One region of the Nocardia sp. GP40 genome, then DNA from elsewhere that is predicted to be linked to it. Evidence: riboswitches for the same ligand, from Rfam matches in the RefSeq annotation. Region 1 holds a riboswitch; the other holds the start of a gene.
The links. Region 1 has a riboswitch for cobalamin ahead of metE (5-methyltetrahydropteroyltriglutamate--homocysteine S-methyltransferase). Riboswitches for the same ligand answer to the same signal wherever they lie in the genome.
Positions count from the first base shown of each region.

Region 2: it holds a riboswitch for cobalamin, as region 1 does, so the genes downstream of both, ABH933_RS38780 (CbtB domain-containing protein) here and metE (5-methyltetrahydropteroyltriglutamate--homocysteine S-methyltransferase) in region 1, are expected to answer to the same signal.

Region 1 is NZ_JBNPVW010000001.1:215,856-224,575, reverse strand. Features, by position in the region: gene ABH933_RS00980 (LysR family transcriptional regulator ArgP) at 1-147, shown strand, start outside; gene rsmD (16S rRNA (guanine(966)-N(2))-methyltransferase RsmD) at 298-855, opposite strand; gene ABH933_RS00970 (pyruvate carboxylase) at 955-4,359, opposite strand; cobalamin riboswitch at 4,578-4,796, shown strand; gene metE (5-methyltetrahydropteroyltriglutamate--homocysteine S-methyltransferase) at 4,919-7,189, shown strand; gene ABH933_RS00960 (DUF1737 domain-containing protein) at 7,264-7,440, shown strand; gene ABH933_RS00955 (short-chain fatty acyl-CoA regulator family protein) at 7,664-8,720, shown strand, end outside.
Region 2 is NZ_JBNPVW010000018.1:61,715-70,434, forward strand. Features, by position in the region: gene ABH933_RS38760 (MarR family winged helix-turn-helix transcriptional regulator) at 1-235, opposite strand, end outside; partial or broken gene ABH933_RS38765 (molybdopterin-dependent oxidoreductase) at 451-1,556, opposite strand; gene ABH933_RS38770 (DUF4185 domain-containing protein) at 1,834-3,435, shown strand; gene ABH933_RS38775 (hypothetical protein) at 3,517-4,104, shown strand; cobalamin riboswitch at 4,097-4,239, shown strand; gene ABH933_RS38780 (CbtB domain-containing protein) at 4,345-4,497, shown strand; gene ABH933_RS38785 (CbtA family protein) at 4,517-5,374, shown strand; gene ABH933_RS38790 (histidine phosphatase family protein) at 5,371-5,943, shown strand; gene ABH933_RS38795 (APC family permease) at 5,980-7,434, opposite strand; gene ABH933_RS38800 (ROK family protein) at 7,532-8,720, shown strand, end outside.

The sequences.
Region 1 (8,720 bases):
GGGCCGTACGCGCGGGACCTGATCCGCATCGACGACACGCTGCACGTGGACGTGGTGCTGTACTGGCAGCAGTGGCGGCTGGACTCCCCCGCGCTCACCGCCGTCGCGCAGACCATCGCCGCCACCGCGGCGACATCCCTGCGGTGAGGGCTGAGCAACGGAAGTCGTTGCGGCAAACATCCAGCCCACCGCCGGCCCCCCATCGGATGAGGCGTGTGTCGACTGCTGCGCTATGACCTCCACGGCCCGCTGCCGGGGTCGACCCCAGATCCGTGCGAATCGGCCGGCGACCAGGCGTCAGGGTTCGTAGTCGGCCAACTCGACGCGCGTCTCGCCGTACTTGCGCGGCTTCTGCGCGGAAAAGTGTGCGGGCCAATCGGTTTCGGCGGACCGCGTGGCCCGCTCGACGACGACCAGCGCGCCGGGATGCAGCCAGCCGTTCGCCACCAGCGACCGGAGATCGGCGGTGACCTCGGCCGCCTCCAGCGCGTACGGGGGATCGGACAGCACCAGATCGTACGGCTCGGCCGGTACCCCGGCAAGCACCGAAGACACTGTGCCCGTCCGCAATTCGCCGCCCGGAAGGCCGAGTTCGGCGATGTTGCCGCGCACCACCGCCGCGGCCTTGCGATCGGATTCGACCAGCAGTGCGTGAGATGCGCCGCGGGACAACGCCTCCAGCCCCAGGGCGCCGGACCCGGCATACAGGTCCAGCACCCGGATGCCGTCGAAATCCATTCGGGCACTGAGCATGCTGAACAGCGCCTCGCGCACCCGGTCCGACGTCGGCCGGGTCCCCGCGGGCGGCACCCGCAGGCGCCGCCCACCGGCGAGCCCGGCCACGATGCGGGTCACCGCGGCACTGCTTTCCCGCTCACGACTGCGCCTCGCTGGCGCTCGGCTCCGTCGTGCGCGCGGCGCACTGTGTCGATGGTTCGCTGCGCTGCGCTGCGCTCACTCGGCCGCGGTCTCGTTCAGGCGCACGTCCACGAGCAGATCCCCGCCCTCGACCTGCTGCACCTTGCCGATGGCGACGCGCGCGATCGTGCCCGCGCGCGGCGCGGTGATCGCGGCCTCCATCTTCATGGCCTCGATCGTGCCGATGGTGTCGCCCGCCGCGATAACGTCCCCCTCGGAGACGACGAGGGTCACCGCACCGGCGAACGGCGCGGCGATGTGGCCGCTGTTGGACTTGTCGGCCTTCTCCGCGGCCGGAACCTCGCTGGCGATCGAGCGGTCGCGGACCAGGATCGGGCGCAGCTGCCCGTTCAGGATGCACATCACCGTGCGCATGCCGCGCTCGTCCGGCTCGGAGATGGCCTCGAGCCCGATCAGCAGGGTGACGCCCTTCTCCAGCTGTACCCGGTGCTCCTCGCCGTGCCGCAGGCCGTAGAAGAACTGATTCGCCGACAGGCTGGAGGTGTCGCCGAATTTCTCACGGTGCTCGGCGAATTCGCGGGTGGGTCCGGGGAACAGCAGGCGGTTCAAGGTGTCCCGGCGCCGCGCCGAATCACCGTTCAGTCCCGCCTCGTCCTGGGCGGTCAGCTGGGTCTCGGGCTTGGCCGGGCCGCGCCCGGTCAGCGCACGGCTGCGGAACGGTTCGGGCCAGCCACCGGCCGGAGTGCCGAGCTCGCCGCGCAGGAATCCGACGACCGAGTCCGGAATGTCATAGCGGCCGGGGTCGGCGGCGAAGTCCGCGACGTCCACCCCGGAACCGACCAGCGACAGCGCCAGATCGCCGACCACCTTCGAGGACGGGGTCACCTTCACCAGACGGCCGAGCAGCCGGTCGGCCGCGGCGTACTTCGCCTCGACCTCCTCGAACCGGTCGCCCAGGCCCAGGGCGATGGCCTGCTGGCGCAGATTGGACAGCTGCCCGCCCGGAATCTCGTGCTCGTAGACGCGCCCGGTCGGGCCCGGCAGCCCGGACTCGAAGGGCGCGTAGCCCTTTCGCAACGCCTCCCAGTAGGGCTCGAGATCGCAGACATTCTGCAGATTCAGGCCGCTGTCGTGGGGTGAATGCGCCGCGGCGGCCACGATCGCCGAGAGCGGGGGCTGAGACGTGGTGCCCGCCATGGGCGCCGACGCACCGTCTACCGCGTCGGCCCCGGCCTGCCAGGCCGCCAGGTACGTCGCCAGCTGCCCGCCCGGGGTGTCGTGGGTGTGCACGTGCACAGGCAGATCGAAGTTCTCGCGCAGCGCGGTCACCAGGGTGTGCGCCGCGGGTGCGCGCAGCAGCCCGGCCATGTCCTTGATGCCGATGATGTGCGCGCCGGCCTCGACGATCTGCTCGGCCAGCTTCAGGTAGTAGTCCAGGGTGTACAGGTTCTCGTCCGGATTGGACAGATCCCCGGTGTAGCTCAGCGCCACCTCGGCCACGGCCGTGCCCGTCTCGCGCACCGCATCGATCGCCGGGCGCATCTGATCGACGTTGTTGAGCGCGTCGAAGATGCGGAAGATGTCGATCCCGGTCGCTGTCGCCTCGGAAACGAAAGCGCGCGTGACCTTTTCCGGGTACGGGGTGTAGCCGACCGTGTTGCGGCCACGCAGCAGCATCTGCAGGCAGATGTTCGGAATCGCCTCGCGCAGCGCGGCCAGGCGCTCCCAGGGATCCTCGTGCAGGAACCGCAGCGCCACATCGTAGGTCGCGCCGCCCCAGCATTCGATCGACAGCAGTTCGGGAGTCATCCGCGCGACGTGCCCGGCCACCTGCAGCAGGCTGTTGGTGCGCACGCGCGTGGCCAGCAGCGACTGGTGCGCGTCGCGGAAGGTGGTGTCGGTGACGGCGATTCCCCGCTGTTGCCGCAGGGCCTGCGCGAAACCCTCGGGGCCCGAACGCAACAGGCGCTGGCGGGACCCGTCCGGCGGCGGCACGGTCAGATCCAGCGCGGGCAGCTTGTCCTGCGGGTACACCGCGGTCGGTCGCTGGCCGTGCGGCTTGTTGACGGTGATATCGGCAAGGTAGGTGAGGATTTTGGTGCCGCGGTCCGCGGATCCGCGCTGGGTCAGGAGGTACGGGCGTTCATCGATGAACGAGGTGGTGATCCGCCCGGCCCGGAAGTCCGGATCGTCGAGCACCGCCTGCAGGAACGGAATATTGGTGGACACGCCGCGGATCCGGAATTCGGCGACCGCGCGCCGCGCCCGCGCCACCGCGGCGGTGAAATCCCTTCCGCGACAGGTGAGCTTGACCAGCATCGAATCGAAGTGGGCGCCGACCTCCGCGCCGAGGTTGGCCCCGCCGTCCAGGCGGATGCCGCTGCCGCCCGGACTGCGGTAGGCGGTGATGCGCCCGGTGTCGGGCCGGAATCCGTTGGCCGGGTCCTCGGTAGTGATCCGGCACTGCAGCGCCGCGCCCCGGATCGAGATCGAATCCTGGCTCAGGCCGAGTTCCTCCAGGCTCTCCCCGGCCGCGATCCGCAGCTGGGAGGCGACCAGGTCGACATCCGTGATCTCCTCGGTCACCGTGTGTTCCACCTGGATGCGCGGATTCATCTCGATGAACACGTGATTGCCGCGCTCGTCGAGCAGGAACTCCACCGTGCCGGCGCAGCTGTATCCGATCTGCCGGGCGAAGGCGACCGCGTCCGCGCAGATCCGTTCCCGCAGTGCCGGATCCAGATTCGGCGCGGGCGCGAGCTCGATCACCTTCTGATGGCGCCGCTGCAGCGAGCAGTCGCGTTCGAACAGATGGATGACGTTACCGCGGCCGTCGGCAAGGATCTGCACCTCGATGTGCCTGGGATTGATCACCGCCTGCTCGAGGAACACCGTCGCATCGCCGAACGCCGATTCGGCCTCGCGCATCGCGGCCTCGACCGCCTCGCGCAGCTGGGCCCGATCGGCGACCCGGCGCATGCCGCGCCCGCCGCCGCCCGCGACGGCTTTGACGAAGACCGGAAACTCCATCTCCTCGGCCGCGGCCAGCAGCTCCGGCACGTCCGCCGAGGGCGCGCTGGAGTTCAGCACCGGCAGTCCGGCCGCCCGGGCGGCGGCGATCGCGCGTGCCTTGTTGCCGGTCAGCTCGAGCACGTGGGCCGAGGGGCCGATGAACGTGATGCCCTCGGCGGCGCACGCCGCGGCCAGGTCCGGGTTCTCCGACAGGAAGCCGTACCCGGGATAGATCGCATCGGCACCGGCGGTCTTGGCCGCCTTGATGATCTCCTCGATCGACAGGTAGGCCCGGACCGGGTGTCCAGGGACGCCGATCTGATACGCCTCGTCGGCCTTGGTCCGGTGCACCGAGTTGCGGTCCTCGTAGGGAAATACCGCGACGGTCCCTACTCCGAGTTCGTAGGCGGCACGGAACGCACGAATGGCGATTTCCCCGCGGTTGGCGACCAGCACTTTGGAGAACATTCGATAAAGGTACATGCCGGTGAGCAGGCCTTGCGAATTCGAATGGAGTTCGCAAAATCCTAACAACGGCAGGTGGGGAACTGCGAAGTTTGCGTAATCCGGACGAAACTCGACGGCTCGGTCGTCGGCCTGTGCGCGAATGTGGACGCATCGCGGATCGCCTATGCTTGACAACGCAGCTGGTTCGCTGCACCGGCGAGTTGGAGCCCCGAGCGTCGTGCGGCAGCGTCGAACCCGGTCCCTCAGGGCCGGGTGAGAGGGAACCCGGTGGGAATCCGGGACTGTCCCGCAGCGGTATGCAGGAACGACCGCCGTCATCAGCACTGGGTGCACACCTGGGAAGCGACGGCCAGTAGGACACACCCCGGCACGACCGGGGTGCGCTCGTCAAGGCGGCGCCTGTAAGTCCGAAGACCTGCCCGCTGTGCCGGATACGCCGTATCCGGCGGCCACCGCCTCGTGGATCGGGCGGGCGGACCCCGGTGCATCACACACACACTCTGGGCTCCGTCTGCGCATATACGGCGGTGACCGTGGCTACCAGCACTGGAGCAATTCCATGACTGTCATTCCGCACACACCGTTCACCGCGACGGTCCCCGGCATTCCGCGAATCGGGCCGCGGCGCGAGCTCAAGCGGGCGATCGAGGGCTACTGGGCGGGCCGCCTCACCGCGGATGAACTGCACGCCGTGGCCGGTGGCCTGCGTGCCGACCAGCTGCGCGCCCTGCATGCCGCGGGACTCGACTCGGTGCCGATCGGCACCTTCTCGTACTACGACCAGATGCTCGACACGGCGGTCCTGCTCGGCGCGCTGCCGCCCCGGGTCGCGGGCATCGCCGACCCACTGGACCGCTACTTCGCGGCGGCGCGTGGCACCGATGGCATCGAACCGCTCGAGATGACCAAGTGGTTCGACACCAACTACCACTACCTGGTGCCCGAGATCGGCGCGGACACCGCATTCACCCTGCACCCCGAGAAGGTGCTCGGCGAGCTGCGCGAGGCGCGGGAGCTCGGCATCCCGGCCCGTCCGGTGATCATCGGCCCGGTGACATTCCTGAAGCTGGCCAAGGGAATCGACAGCGCGGCGCCCCTGGCCAGGTTGGCGGAGCTGCTGCCGTTGTACCGAGAACTGCTGGGGCAGCTGGCCGCCGCGGACGCGCAGTGGGTCCAGATCGACGAGCCGGTGCTGGTCACCGATCTCACCGACGAGGAGATCGTGCTCGTCCGGAACACCTATGCGGACCTGGCTTCCGCGCCGACGCGGCCCGCACTGCTGGTCGCGACGTACTTCGGACGACCGGGCCCGGCGCTCGAGGTGCTGGCCGGGACCGGCATCGAGGGCATCGCACTCGACTTCGTCTCGGGCACAACCGTTTCCGACGTGACCTCGATCCCGGCGCTGGCGAACAAGCTGCTGGTGGCGGGCGTGGTGGACGGGCGCAACGTGTGGCGCACCGACCTCGACGACGCGCTCGCCACGCTGGGCACCCTGCAGGGCGCGTCCGGCTCGCTGGCTGTCTCGAGCTCCAGTTCGCTACTGCACGTACCGTATTCGCTCGAGCCCGAGGCCGAGCTGGACCCGGCGCTGCGCTCGTGGCTCGCCTTCGGCGCCGAGAAGGTCCGCGAGGTACAGCTGCTCGCCCGGGCGCTGAGGGAGGGCACCGAGGCCATCACCGACGAGCTGACCACCGCCCGCACCGCGGCCCGGAGCCGCCGCGACGACCCGCGCCTGCACGTGGGCACCGTCCGCGCCCGCCTGGCGGCCCTGGGCCCGGACGCCGAACATCGCGCCCCGGCCGAGGAACGCCGTGCGCTGCAACGTGATCGGCTGCACCTACCGCTGCTGCCGACCACGACCATCGGCTCCTATCCGCAGACCACCGCCATCCGCAAGGCGCGGGCGGCGCTGCGCGCCGGGGAGATCACCGAGGCGCAGTATCGCGAGCAGATGCGCGCGGAGATCACCGATGTGGTTGCGCTGCAGGAGAAGCTGGGACTGGACGTGCTGGTGCACGGCGAACCCGAGCGCAACGACATGGTGCAGTACTTCGCCGAGCAGCTCGACGGATTCGCCGCTACCGCGAACGGCTGGGTGCAGTCCTACGGCACCCGCTGCGTGCGCCCGCCCATCCTGTTCGGCGACGTGGTGCGCCGGGAACCCATGACCGTGGAATGGATCTCGTACGCACAGTCGCTCACCGACAAGCCGGTCAAGGGCATGCTGACCGGGCCGGTGACCATTCTGGCGTGGTCGTTCGTGCGCGATGATCAGCCGCTGGCGGATTCGGCTCGCCAAGTGGCCCTTGCCATCCGGGACGAGACCGTCGATCTGCAGACCGCGGGCATCCGCATCGTCCAGGTCGACGAGCCCGCCCTGCGGGAGCTGCTGCCGCTGCGCGCGGAGGCCAAGCCGGACTACCTGAACTGGTCGGTGGCCGCGTTCCGGTTGTCCACCAGCGGAGTATCGGATGCCACGCAGATCCACACGCATCTGTGCTACTCCGAATTCGGTGAGGTCATCGACGCGATCACGGCGCTGGACGCCGATGTCGCCTCGATCGAGGCGGCGCGCTCGCACATGGAGGTGCTGGACGATCTGAACTCGGCCGGATTCGATCTGGGCGTCGGACCGGGCGTCTACGACATCCATTCGCCCCGGGTACCGACCGTGGAGGAGATCAGTGCCGCGCTGCGGTCCGCCCTGAAAGCCGTTCCGGCCGAACGGCTCTGGGTGAACCCCGACTGCGGGCTGAAGACCCGCGGGCCGGTCGAGGTGGAAGAGTCGCTGCGCAACATGGTCGCCGCCGCGCACAGCGTGCGCTGAGCTCTGGCGAATGAGGTGGCCTGCCCGGCTTCGGCCGGACGGGCCGCCGTCGCACCGGGGCTACCCTCGAACTCATGACCACTCCGGAACCCCTGCGCTACCGCCTGATCACCGGCCCTGACGACGCCACCTTCTGCCAGCGCATCAGTGCCCTGCTGGACGAGGGCTACCGGCTCCACGGCTCGCCGTCGGTGACCTTCGACGGCACGACCGTCATCGCCGCCCAGGCGGTGATCCTCGACCCGCGCTAGGCGTACCTCCGCATTCGCTCTCAGTCGGCTATCTCCCGGAAACTCCCCAGGGAGCGGATGGTGACCGCGGCACCTCACCTCTGACCCGCTCCCGGTGAAATGATCATCCTTCGCACAGTACGCACCGGTAACAGGGCCCGCGGTACCTCGCAGTAGCAGATTTTTTTCCGGCAATCCGCGAGGGAACTGCAATGATTGCGAAGGCCTGCAGTACCATCTGCGAGTGCGCAAGATGTATGCGGGTGCCCGACTACGGCGGTTGCGCGAGGAACGTCGGATGACCCAGGCGGCCCTGGCCAAGTCCCTCGAGCTGTCCCCCAGCTACCTCAACCAGCTCGAGCGCGATCAACGCCCGCTCACCATTCCGGTACTGCTGAAACTGAATTCGACGTTCGATCTCGATGTGCAGTTCTTCGCGGCGGACTCGGACGCCCGGCTGGTCTCGGACCTGCACGAGGTGCTGGTGGAGGCCGGCGGCGGCACCGCACCCCCCGCCGCGGAGGTCGAGGACCTGGCCACCCGCCTGCCCGAGGTGGCCAAGACGATCGTGGCCATGCACCGCCGGCTGCGCGCGGCCACCGATCAGCTGGACCTGCTGTCCTCCAAGGTCGCGACCCCGACGGGCGCCCCCGGCGTGCCCATGCCGTACGAGGACGTGCGCGACTTCTTCTACGACCATCACAACCACATCCCCCAGCTCGATCTGGCCGCCGAGCAGCTGTTCGAGGAGTCCGGCCTGACCATCGGCTCGCTGGACCGCCAGCTGGCCCGCGTCGCCGAGGAGCGCGCCCGGGTGACGGTGCTGGTCCGCGGCGACGGCGCAGATCCGGCCATCCCCAAGCGCCAGTACGATCCCGAGACCCGCACCCTGACCCTGGCCCGGCGGCTACGCCCCGGGCAGCGCGCCTTCCAGATCGCCACCACGCTGGCGTTCCTGCTGTATGGGCGGCTGCTGGACGAGGTGCTGGGCGGGACCCCGTCGCTGTCCGGCGAATCGCGCGCGCTGGCCCGGGTCGGGCTGGCGAACTATTTCGCGGGGGCGCTGGTGCTGCCGTACGGAAAGTTCCTGCGCTCGGCCGAGGAGTTGCGGTACGACATCGACCTGCTCTCGCTGCGCTTCGAGGTGGGCTTCGAGACCGTCTGCCATCGCCTCAGCACGATGCAGCGGCAGGGCCAGCGCGGGGTGCCGTTCTTCTTCGTGCGCACCGATCGCGCCGGGAACATCTCCAAACGCCAGTCCGCCACGGCATTCCACTTCTCCCGGGTCGGCGGCAGCTGCC
Region 2 (8,720 bases), on a different contig from region 1:
TCTCCTCCAGCAGCACGATGATCCTGGTCATCGACGGCGGCTGGACCTGCTCCTTACGGGCCAGCTCCCCGGGGGTAGCCGGACCGGTGCGCGCGAGTATCCCGAGTACCTGCATCTCCGCCGAACTCAGCGACCGCTCCACCTGCTGATGCCGCAGGCGGCGTGCGAGCCGCATGACCGCCCCGCGAAGCGCGGTCACGGCGGCGAGATCGTCCTCGGAGGTCAACTCAACCACGATTGTTTAGTTTACCTTATTACGTTGCCTAAGTAAATTTCGGGCAGGACCGCTCCGCGACTGCCGAAGGGCCGATGACCGGCCGATCTACGCGGTCGGCGTCGACGCGCGGGTGGCCGCCGCGGGTTCCACCACGTCGGCTTTCGCGACGCTCACGCGGGTGCTGTTCACCGCCGCGGTCCCCGACAGCGGGTCCACGAGTGCGGGACGGCGGCGAGGCCCCGCCGGGCCGCGTCGTCGGGATGCATGAGCGCGGTGCAGCGGTCCCGGCCCTTCACCATGGCCGGGACGTTGTGCAGCCAGGAGTTGTTGCTGCGCAGGTGACGTCGACCGATCAGGTGCAGGTCGTACTCGCCCGAACCCGCGTCGGCAGCCTCTCGCGGCAGTGCGCGAACCGCGTCGAGGAATTCGGGCGGAGCGAGATGCACTGTGCGGTCCCGTGTTCCGATCAACTGGCGCAGTCTGGCCGCAGGGGTCCGAGGTCAGCTCCACCGCGCATCGCACGAACCTTGCTGACCGTCAGCCCCTTCCGCCCACGACGCAGCACGCCGTACGGCCCCGCGGCCAGGCCCACGGCCGTCAGTCGCATCGGACTCAGCTGCGCGAATAGGGCATCGAGTACACGTCCGGTGAAACCCCGTGCGGGCAGCGGCAGTACCTGGGTGATCAGCCGGGCCAGGATCTGCCAGTCCTCCAGTCCGTCAGCCGAAGGATCGAAAACCCTTGCGTCGTACCGCAGGTTGTTGCGCACGCTGAACACCGGGAACAGGATATTGAGATCCTCGCGCTCGAGCTGGGACACCGGCGGCAGGATGATATCCGCGTGCCGGGAGGTTTCGGTGACGTACATGTCCACGGCCACAAAGAAATCCAGCGATTCCAGTGCCGCGTCGAGGCGCCCTCTCTGCGGCGTCGACAGCACTGGATTCCCGGCGTAGGTGATCATCGCGCGCATTCGCCCGGCGCCCTCGGTGAGCATCTCCTGGGCCAGCGCCGCCACCGGCAGCTCCGAGCGGAACGACCGGTACCGGCCCGAGCTGTCGGTCCACGCCCCGTGGCCCATCGGCAGGTATTTCACGAACCGCGCCGCATCCACCGGCGGGGTAGCGAACATCTGCCCGCCCGCGCGATCCAGATTCCCGGTGACCGCATTGACGGCGTTCACCAGCCAGTGCGTCAGCGTGCCGGTCACCTGCTGGCAGACGCCGATCCGCGCATACAGCACTGCCGCCTTCGCGGCCGCGTGCTCGCGGGCCAGCGTGCGGATCGTGTCCGCGTCGACGCCCGCGTGCGGGGCCGCCAGCTCGGGGGTGAATTCGGCTCCCTCGACAGTGACCAGGATCCCGCAGTGGGCCTCGCACAGGGTGCACTGCCGAGCAACAATGCGAGTGTCCATGGTGCTTCCTCTCACGCACGGATGACGATGATGCTACCGCCGGGCCGTCGCGCGGCCCAGGTTCGTGGCGCGAGGCCCCGCATCGAATGCGTCTGCGTTCGCGTGTCGTTGGCCGTCGGATAAGGTCTGGTTGTCAATTCGCACGGATGCCGAGGAGCGCGAGCGGGTGCTGCGACAGGTTGCGGTAGGTGCCGCGGTGGCCATGGTCGCGGTGGCCACGGCGCAGACGGGCCGGGCCGATGTCCTGCCGTGGGAGCCGGCCCCGGTGAACGCGTGCGGCGAGGCGGGCTTCGACCCGCTGATGCGGATGCCGAATCCGAAGGCCCCGGTCCCCCCGCCCGCCCCGGCGCAGCCGCCGACGGTGCAGGTGCAGGTGTTACAGCCGAAGATCACCCCGTTCAAGGTCCCCAAGCAGATCAACCGCACCCGGATCCCACCGGCCGCGCTCCCGGCGGATCAGTGCGCCAATCCGTGCCCGCAGCTGACGGGCGGGAATCCGCGCACGGCGCTTCCGATTCCACCGGGCACCCCCACCTGGCCGGAGGGTCCGCCGAAGCCGGCCCCGGCATCGACCACCACGACCACCACCCCCGCGCCGCCGACCTCGACGGCGACGGTCGTCCAGCCGACCCCGTGGCAGCCGCCGAAGCTGCAGTTCGTACCGGACCCCGAGACGATCCCGCTGCCTATCATGCTGCTCGGCCCGGACGTGACGGGCCCACGCCCGCAAGCGATTCCGCCGGTCGAACATCCGCCGCTGCAGCCCGCGCCCGTCACCCGGCCGGTCCCCGCGCCCCGGGTGCACGACGTGTACCCGATCAGCCAGCTGACGGGTCCGGGATCGCAGAACCGCACCGATGCGCGCTGGCAGGTCGACGACACCGACCTCGGGCTCATGTGGGAGTCGGCGCCGGGCCGCATCGCGATCGCCTTCGGCGACACCTTCGGCACGGGATTCCACGACGGCGGTCCCAGCGGCGGCGACTGGCGCAGCAACGTGCTCGGATTCAGCTCCGATCACGATCTCGCGCACGGCATGTCGATCGACAGCATGGTCTCCGACCGGCCCTGTCACGCCACCGAGCTGCTGGGCAGCTACAAAGTGAACAACTTCGAGATCACCGTGATCCCGACATCGGGTTTCGCGCTCGGCAATCGGCAGTACCTCAGCTATATGTCGGTGGCGCGCTGGTCGAAACGGCCGAGCCGCTGGTGGACCAACTACGGCGGGCTGGCCTACTCGGACGACGGCGGACAGAACTGGGTCGACGACGAGAATGCGCGCTGGGACAACATCTTCGGGCAGGGCCAGTTCCAGGTGGTGGCGATGACGCCGCACGAGGGCTACGTCTACATGTTCGGCACACCCAACGGGCGCTTCGGCACGATCGCGCTGGCGCGGGTCCCGCAGGACCAGGTGCTGAACAAGACCGCCTACCAGTACTGGGTCGACGGTTTCTGGCGGCCGACCCTCGAGGCCCCGATGCCGGGCGGCAACGGCGCCGAATTGTCCGCCACCCCCATCATGTCCAGCGTCGCCGGGGAACTCTCGGTGCGCTACGACACCGGCGCGCACCGGTGGGAGATGACCTACCTGGACGCGGTGCACAACGTCATCGTGCTGCGCAGATCCGCTACGCCGCAGGGCCTTTGGTCCGCGCCGGCCACACTTCTGAGCACCCAGGACTACCCCTCGGGCTACGGCGGCTTCATCCATCCGTGGTCCACCGCGCACGAGCTGTATTTCACGCTGTCGGAATATCGCCACTACAACGTGTATCTCATGCACGCGTCGCTGGACTGAACGTGTCCCGCCCGCGCCCTGTTGACGACGCGAACCCGCGAAAGGTGACAGGCGGCCACACCGGCCCGTAAGAATGGTGGCGTGAGGACCATGCGGCGCATCTCGGTGGTGGGTACCTCGGGATCGGGGAAGACGACGCTCGCGCAGGGGGTTTCGCGGCGACTGGGCGTCCCGCACGTCGAACTGGACGCCATCCACCACCTGCCCGGGTGGACGCCGATCGGCGACGAGGAATTCCGGGCGGTCGTGGCCGAGCGCATCGCCCGTGAGACCTGGGTGATCGACGGCAACTACCGCGGCAAACTCGGTGATCTGGTGTGGAGCCGGGCGGACACCGTGCTGTGGCTGGACCTGCCGCGGCCGCTGATCATGGCGCAGCTGATCCGGCGCACCGCGGCCCGTGTGCTGACCGGGCGCGAGCTGTGGAACGGCAATCGGGAGCACTGGCGCAACATGGTGTCCCGGGATCCGCAGCGCTCGATCATCGTCTTCGCCTGGCAGTCGCACCCCCGGAACCGCGCCCGATATCTCGCGGCGCAGTCCGACCCCGCCTACCGGGACATCACGTTCATCCGATTGCGCACCCACCGTGATATCGCCGCGTTTCTGGCCCGGCTCGGCGGGGCGGACGGCCGCGGGGGAGGAACCGGGCGCCGACGCACCATTTGACCGTTTCGGCGGTCGTTTCGTATCGTCATGTGATCGGCGATTCGTGGAATCCGGTGTAACTCCGGGACGGTCGCGCCACTGTGAGCATCGGTCACCCGATGCGAGTCAGACCCCGGACGCCGAGACATGTATCGGCCGAGGGGACGCGAGATCCCCTCCCGCACAAGGAGAGTCACCGTGGCTACGTCCTACGCTCCCCGTTCCGGCCTCGGCGCCGTCCCGCTGTCCGTCCCCACCACCATGCTCTGGCTGGCCGGCACCACCGTGCTGGCGCTGCTGGCGTACTACTTCATCGGCATCGATCAGGGCGCCGTCTCGATCTTCGGCAGCGACATGCACGTGCACGAGTTCGTGCATGATGCGCGCCATTTCCTCGGTTTCCCCTGCCACTGATCGCAGGAGACGACCCACAATGGAAAAGCGGATCATCGGCCGGGGCGTGCTCGTGGGCGCCCTGGCCGGTTTACTGGCATTCATCTTCGCCCGGCTGCTGGCCGAGCCGGTCATCGGGCGCGCCATCGACTACGAGAGCGGGCGTGACGATGCGCGCGCGGCGCTGGACCAGGCCGCCGGGCTCCCGATGCCCGATATGGGCCCGGACACTTTCAGCAGGACGGTGCAGTCGAACATCGGCATCGGATTCGGCATGATCGTGTTCGGCATGGCCATGGGCGCGCTGTTCGCGGTCGTGTACTGCCTCTGCGTGGGCCGCGTCGGCTCGATCACGCCACGGAATCTGGCGTTGCTGGTGGCCGGGGGCATGTTCCTGGCGACGTACGGGGTGCCCTTCCTGAAGTATCCGGCCAATCCGCCCTCGATCGGCCACCCGGAGACGATCAAGGAACGCACCTTCCTGTTCGTGACGATGATCGTCCTGTCCACGGTGGCGCTGATCGGCGCGATCTGGCTAGGCCGCAGGCTCCAGGCCCGCCTGGGCAACTGGAATGCCGTGCTGACCTCGGCGCTGGCATTCATCGTGGTGATGACCGTGGTGATCCTGCTGCTGCCCTCGCTCGGGCACCTGTCGGAGAACCACGCGTACGGCAACTTCGCGACCGAGACGCCGCAGCCGCTCACCGATCCCGCGGGCCACATCGTGTACCCGGGCTTCCCCGCCGACACACTGTGGCAGTTCCGGCTGTATTCCTTTGCCGCGCAGGTGATCCTGTGGATGGTGATCGGAGTCGGATTCGGCACCCTGGCGCCGCGGCTGTTCGGCCGTGCGAGCACCGCAACGCCGGACGCCCCGGCCGTCGCGCCGATCGTATGAGTCCGGTCACCCGGCTCACACTGGTGACGCACGCGCTCACCGATGCGGTGCAGGCCGCCCGCTTTCCCGCCGACGAACCGCTCAACGCCCTGGGCGAGCGGTCGGTCGAGAAGGCGGGCGGCCTGCCCGGACCGGAGCCGTCGGCGGTTTATCACGCTCCGGAGCTGCGGGCCGCACAGACCACACGGTCGCTGGGCCTGGACGGAACTCCCGAACCGGCGCTGCGCGAGCTGGAATCCGGCGAATGGGCCGGGCGGCCGATGGACTCCCTGGCGCCCGAACTGCTGATGGGCTGGCTGACCGATCCCGAATTCCGTGGGCACGGCGGCGAGTCCATCACCGATCTGATCGAACGCGTGCGCGCCTGGCTCGGCGATATCGCCGGCCGCGGCGAGCGGATCGTCGCGGTCACCCACCCCGCCGTCGTCCGCGCAGCGATCCTGTGCACCCTGTCGGCTCCCCCGGAATCGTTCTGGCGCATCGACATTCTCCCACTCAGCGCCACCACCCTGCATTACCGCGCGCCCGCGTGGACGCTCCGCGCGACCGTGCACGAACTCGCCGACTGACAGAGAGTCTCAACAGCCGGGTCCGGCCGAGCCCGCTCAGCCGATCGCCGCCGCATCCTGCTGGGACAGATACCGCTCCTGAATCTCCTTGGGCCCGAACGGCCATACCCGTTCAACGCGCGCCCAGACCAGGAAGGCTATGAGCCCCAGCACGACCCACGCCAGCGACAGCTCGATGGGATGCACGCCGGGGTTGGCCTTGTCGGCGTAGCCGTAGATGACCAGCCACCCAATCGCGGCCACGATGCTCGGTAGCGGATACAGCAGCATCTTGTACGGCCGCAGCAGGCCGGGCTGGCGGCGCCGCAGCACGGTGACCGCGGCGATCTGGGCGAAGGACTGCACGATCACCATCACGGTGGTCAGCAGCGCGATGAGCGTGGCGAGCGGCGGATGCGCCGCGCTGGCGCCCACGTGCCGGGCCAGCAGGAATCCTGCGGCGGTGATCACACCCATCGCGGCCAGCCCCAGCATCGGGAACTGGTGCCGCGCATGCAGTCTGGCGAAGGACCGGAAGAAGACCCGGTCGTGCGCGGCGTCGAAGGGCACCCGCGAGCCGCCGAGCAGCCCGGTGAACACCGAGGCGAACGCGGTGATCAGGATCAGCACGGTGACCACGTCCGCGGCGGCCTTGCCCATGGTGTGCTCCAGCACCGCCGAGGCAACAGATTGGGAGGCAACGTTTTTCGGGTCCAGCATATCGGGCCAGTGGATCACGCCCAGCACCCCGATCTGCAGCAGCAGATAGACCGCCATCACCGCGACGATCGCGTAGATGATCGAGCGCGGCAGCACCCGCCCCGGATTCTTGATCTCCGCGCCGAGATACGCGGTGGTGTTGTAGCCCAGGTAGTCGTAGATGCCGATGGTCAGGCCCGAGGCGAAGCCCAGCCAGAAGCTGCCGTGGGTCAGCGCGATCGCGTGCGCGGGCCAGGTGAACGCCAGCGCGGGATGGAAATGGGTGAAGGCAGCGAGAATCACCGCGAGCACCGACACGATCATCACCGACCACAGCACCACCGACAGGCGCCCGATGCTCTCCACCCGCCGCCACAGCAGCACCAGCACGAGCGCGACCACCGCGACGCCGACCAGGTCGCCCTGCCCGGTCGTCATGGACGGCCAGAGGTAGGCCAGATACTGCACCAGCCCCTGCACCCCGGTGGACATGATCAGCGGAATGAAAAGCATTGCGGTCCAGACGAACAGGAACGGCATCAAGCGACCGGTGCGGTACTGGAACGCCTCGCGCAGATAGATGTAGGTGCCCCCGGCGCCGGGCTGCGCGGCGCCGAGTTCCGCCCAGACCAGGCCGTCCGCCAGGGCCAGTACGGCGCCCGCGATCCAGCCGATCACCGCCTGCGGACCACCGAACGCGGCGACCATCAGCGGGATCGTGACGAAGGGCCCGATGCCCACCATCTGGCTCATATTGATGGCGGTGGCCTGCAACAGGCCGATCTTGCGGGGAAGGTGACGAGCGTCCGGCATGACGGCCTCCGGAGTGGGAGCTGATTTCAAATAAAGTTAAGTTCCTTTACTATTGCCGTCAAGAGTTCGTCAGGATTCGACGACTTACTGTGGGTTCGTGGACGGGACACCAGCACCGATGGCGACGGACGAGCAGCCGTGGAACCGGCAACGCCTGCGCAGCAACAACGAACGGCTGCTGCTCGAACAGTTGCGCACCGCCGGATCCTCCACCCGCGCCCAACTCGCCCGCGACACCGGCCTGTCCAAGCCGACCGTGTCCAGTGCCCTTGCGGCACTGCAGGCACACGGACTGGTCCGGGTGGTCGGCACCCTCGCGCCGGATCGCGGCCGCACCGCGGTGCTGTACGAGCCCGACCCCACCGCCGGATACGTGCTGGGCATCGATATCGGCCGGGCGCGGCTGCGCGCCGCGGTCGCCGACCTGGCCGGAACGGTGCTGTCCCGCGCCGACATTCCCAATCGGGCGCGCACCGCCACCGCCGTCGCCGAGCTGGCCGGCCGGGCCGCCGAGCAGGTGCTGGCCGAGGCGGGGGTGAGCATGGCGGAGGTGGTGCACACCAGCCTCGGGAGCCCCGGCGTCTTCGACGCCCAGGACGAGCGGGTGCATTTCGCGGCCAATCTGCCGGGCTGGGGCCGCGCGGGCCTGCTGGAGGGCCTGCGCGAGCGCCTGGGCGCCTCCGAGCTCTCGATGCACAACGACGCCAATCTCGCGGCCCTGGGCGAATATTCGTTCGGTGTCGGGCGCGGCAGCCGGCTGTTCGTCTACGTCCTGATCGGCACCGGCCTCGGCGTCGGCATCGTCTCGCACGGTGAGCTGTTCACCGGCGCACACGGGGCGGCGGGTGAAATCGGTTACCTCCCAGCCGCCTTCGGGGCCGCCACCGCACCCGCGGCGCGGCGCGGCGCACTGGAGACGGCCGTCTCCGCGGATGCGGTCGTGCGCGCGGCCCGCGCCCGCGGCATGCCCGGACGCCTGAGCGCCAAGACTGTCTTCGCCGCCGCCCGTGCCGGGGATCCGATTGCGGCACAGGTGGTACGCGAGGAGGGCGAGCGCCTGGCGCTGGTGGTCGCCGCGGTGACCGCGGTGCTCGATCCGGATCTGATCGTGCTCGGCGGCGGCCTGGGCCACAGCGCCGATCTGCTGCTGGATCAGATCCGCTCCACCCTGGCACATTCCACGCCACTGCGCCCGACGGTCGCCCCGAGCACCCTGGGCGACGACGCTGTCCTGCTCGGCGCCATCGCCACCGCGCTGCGCATCGCCCGGCCCCAGGTCTTCGACC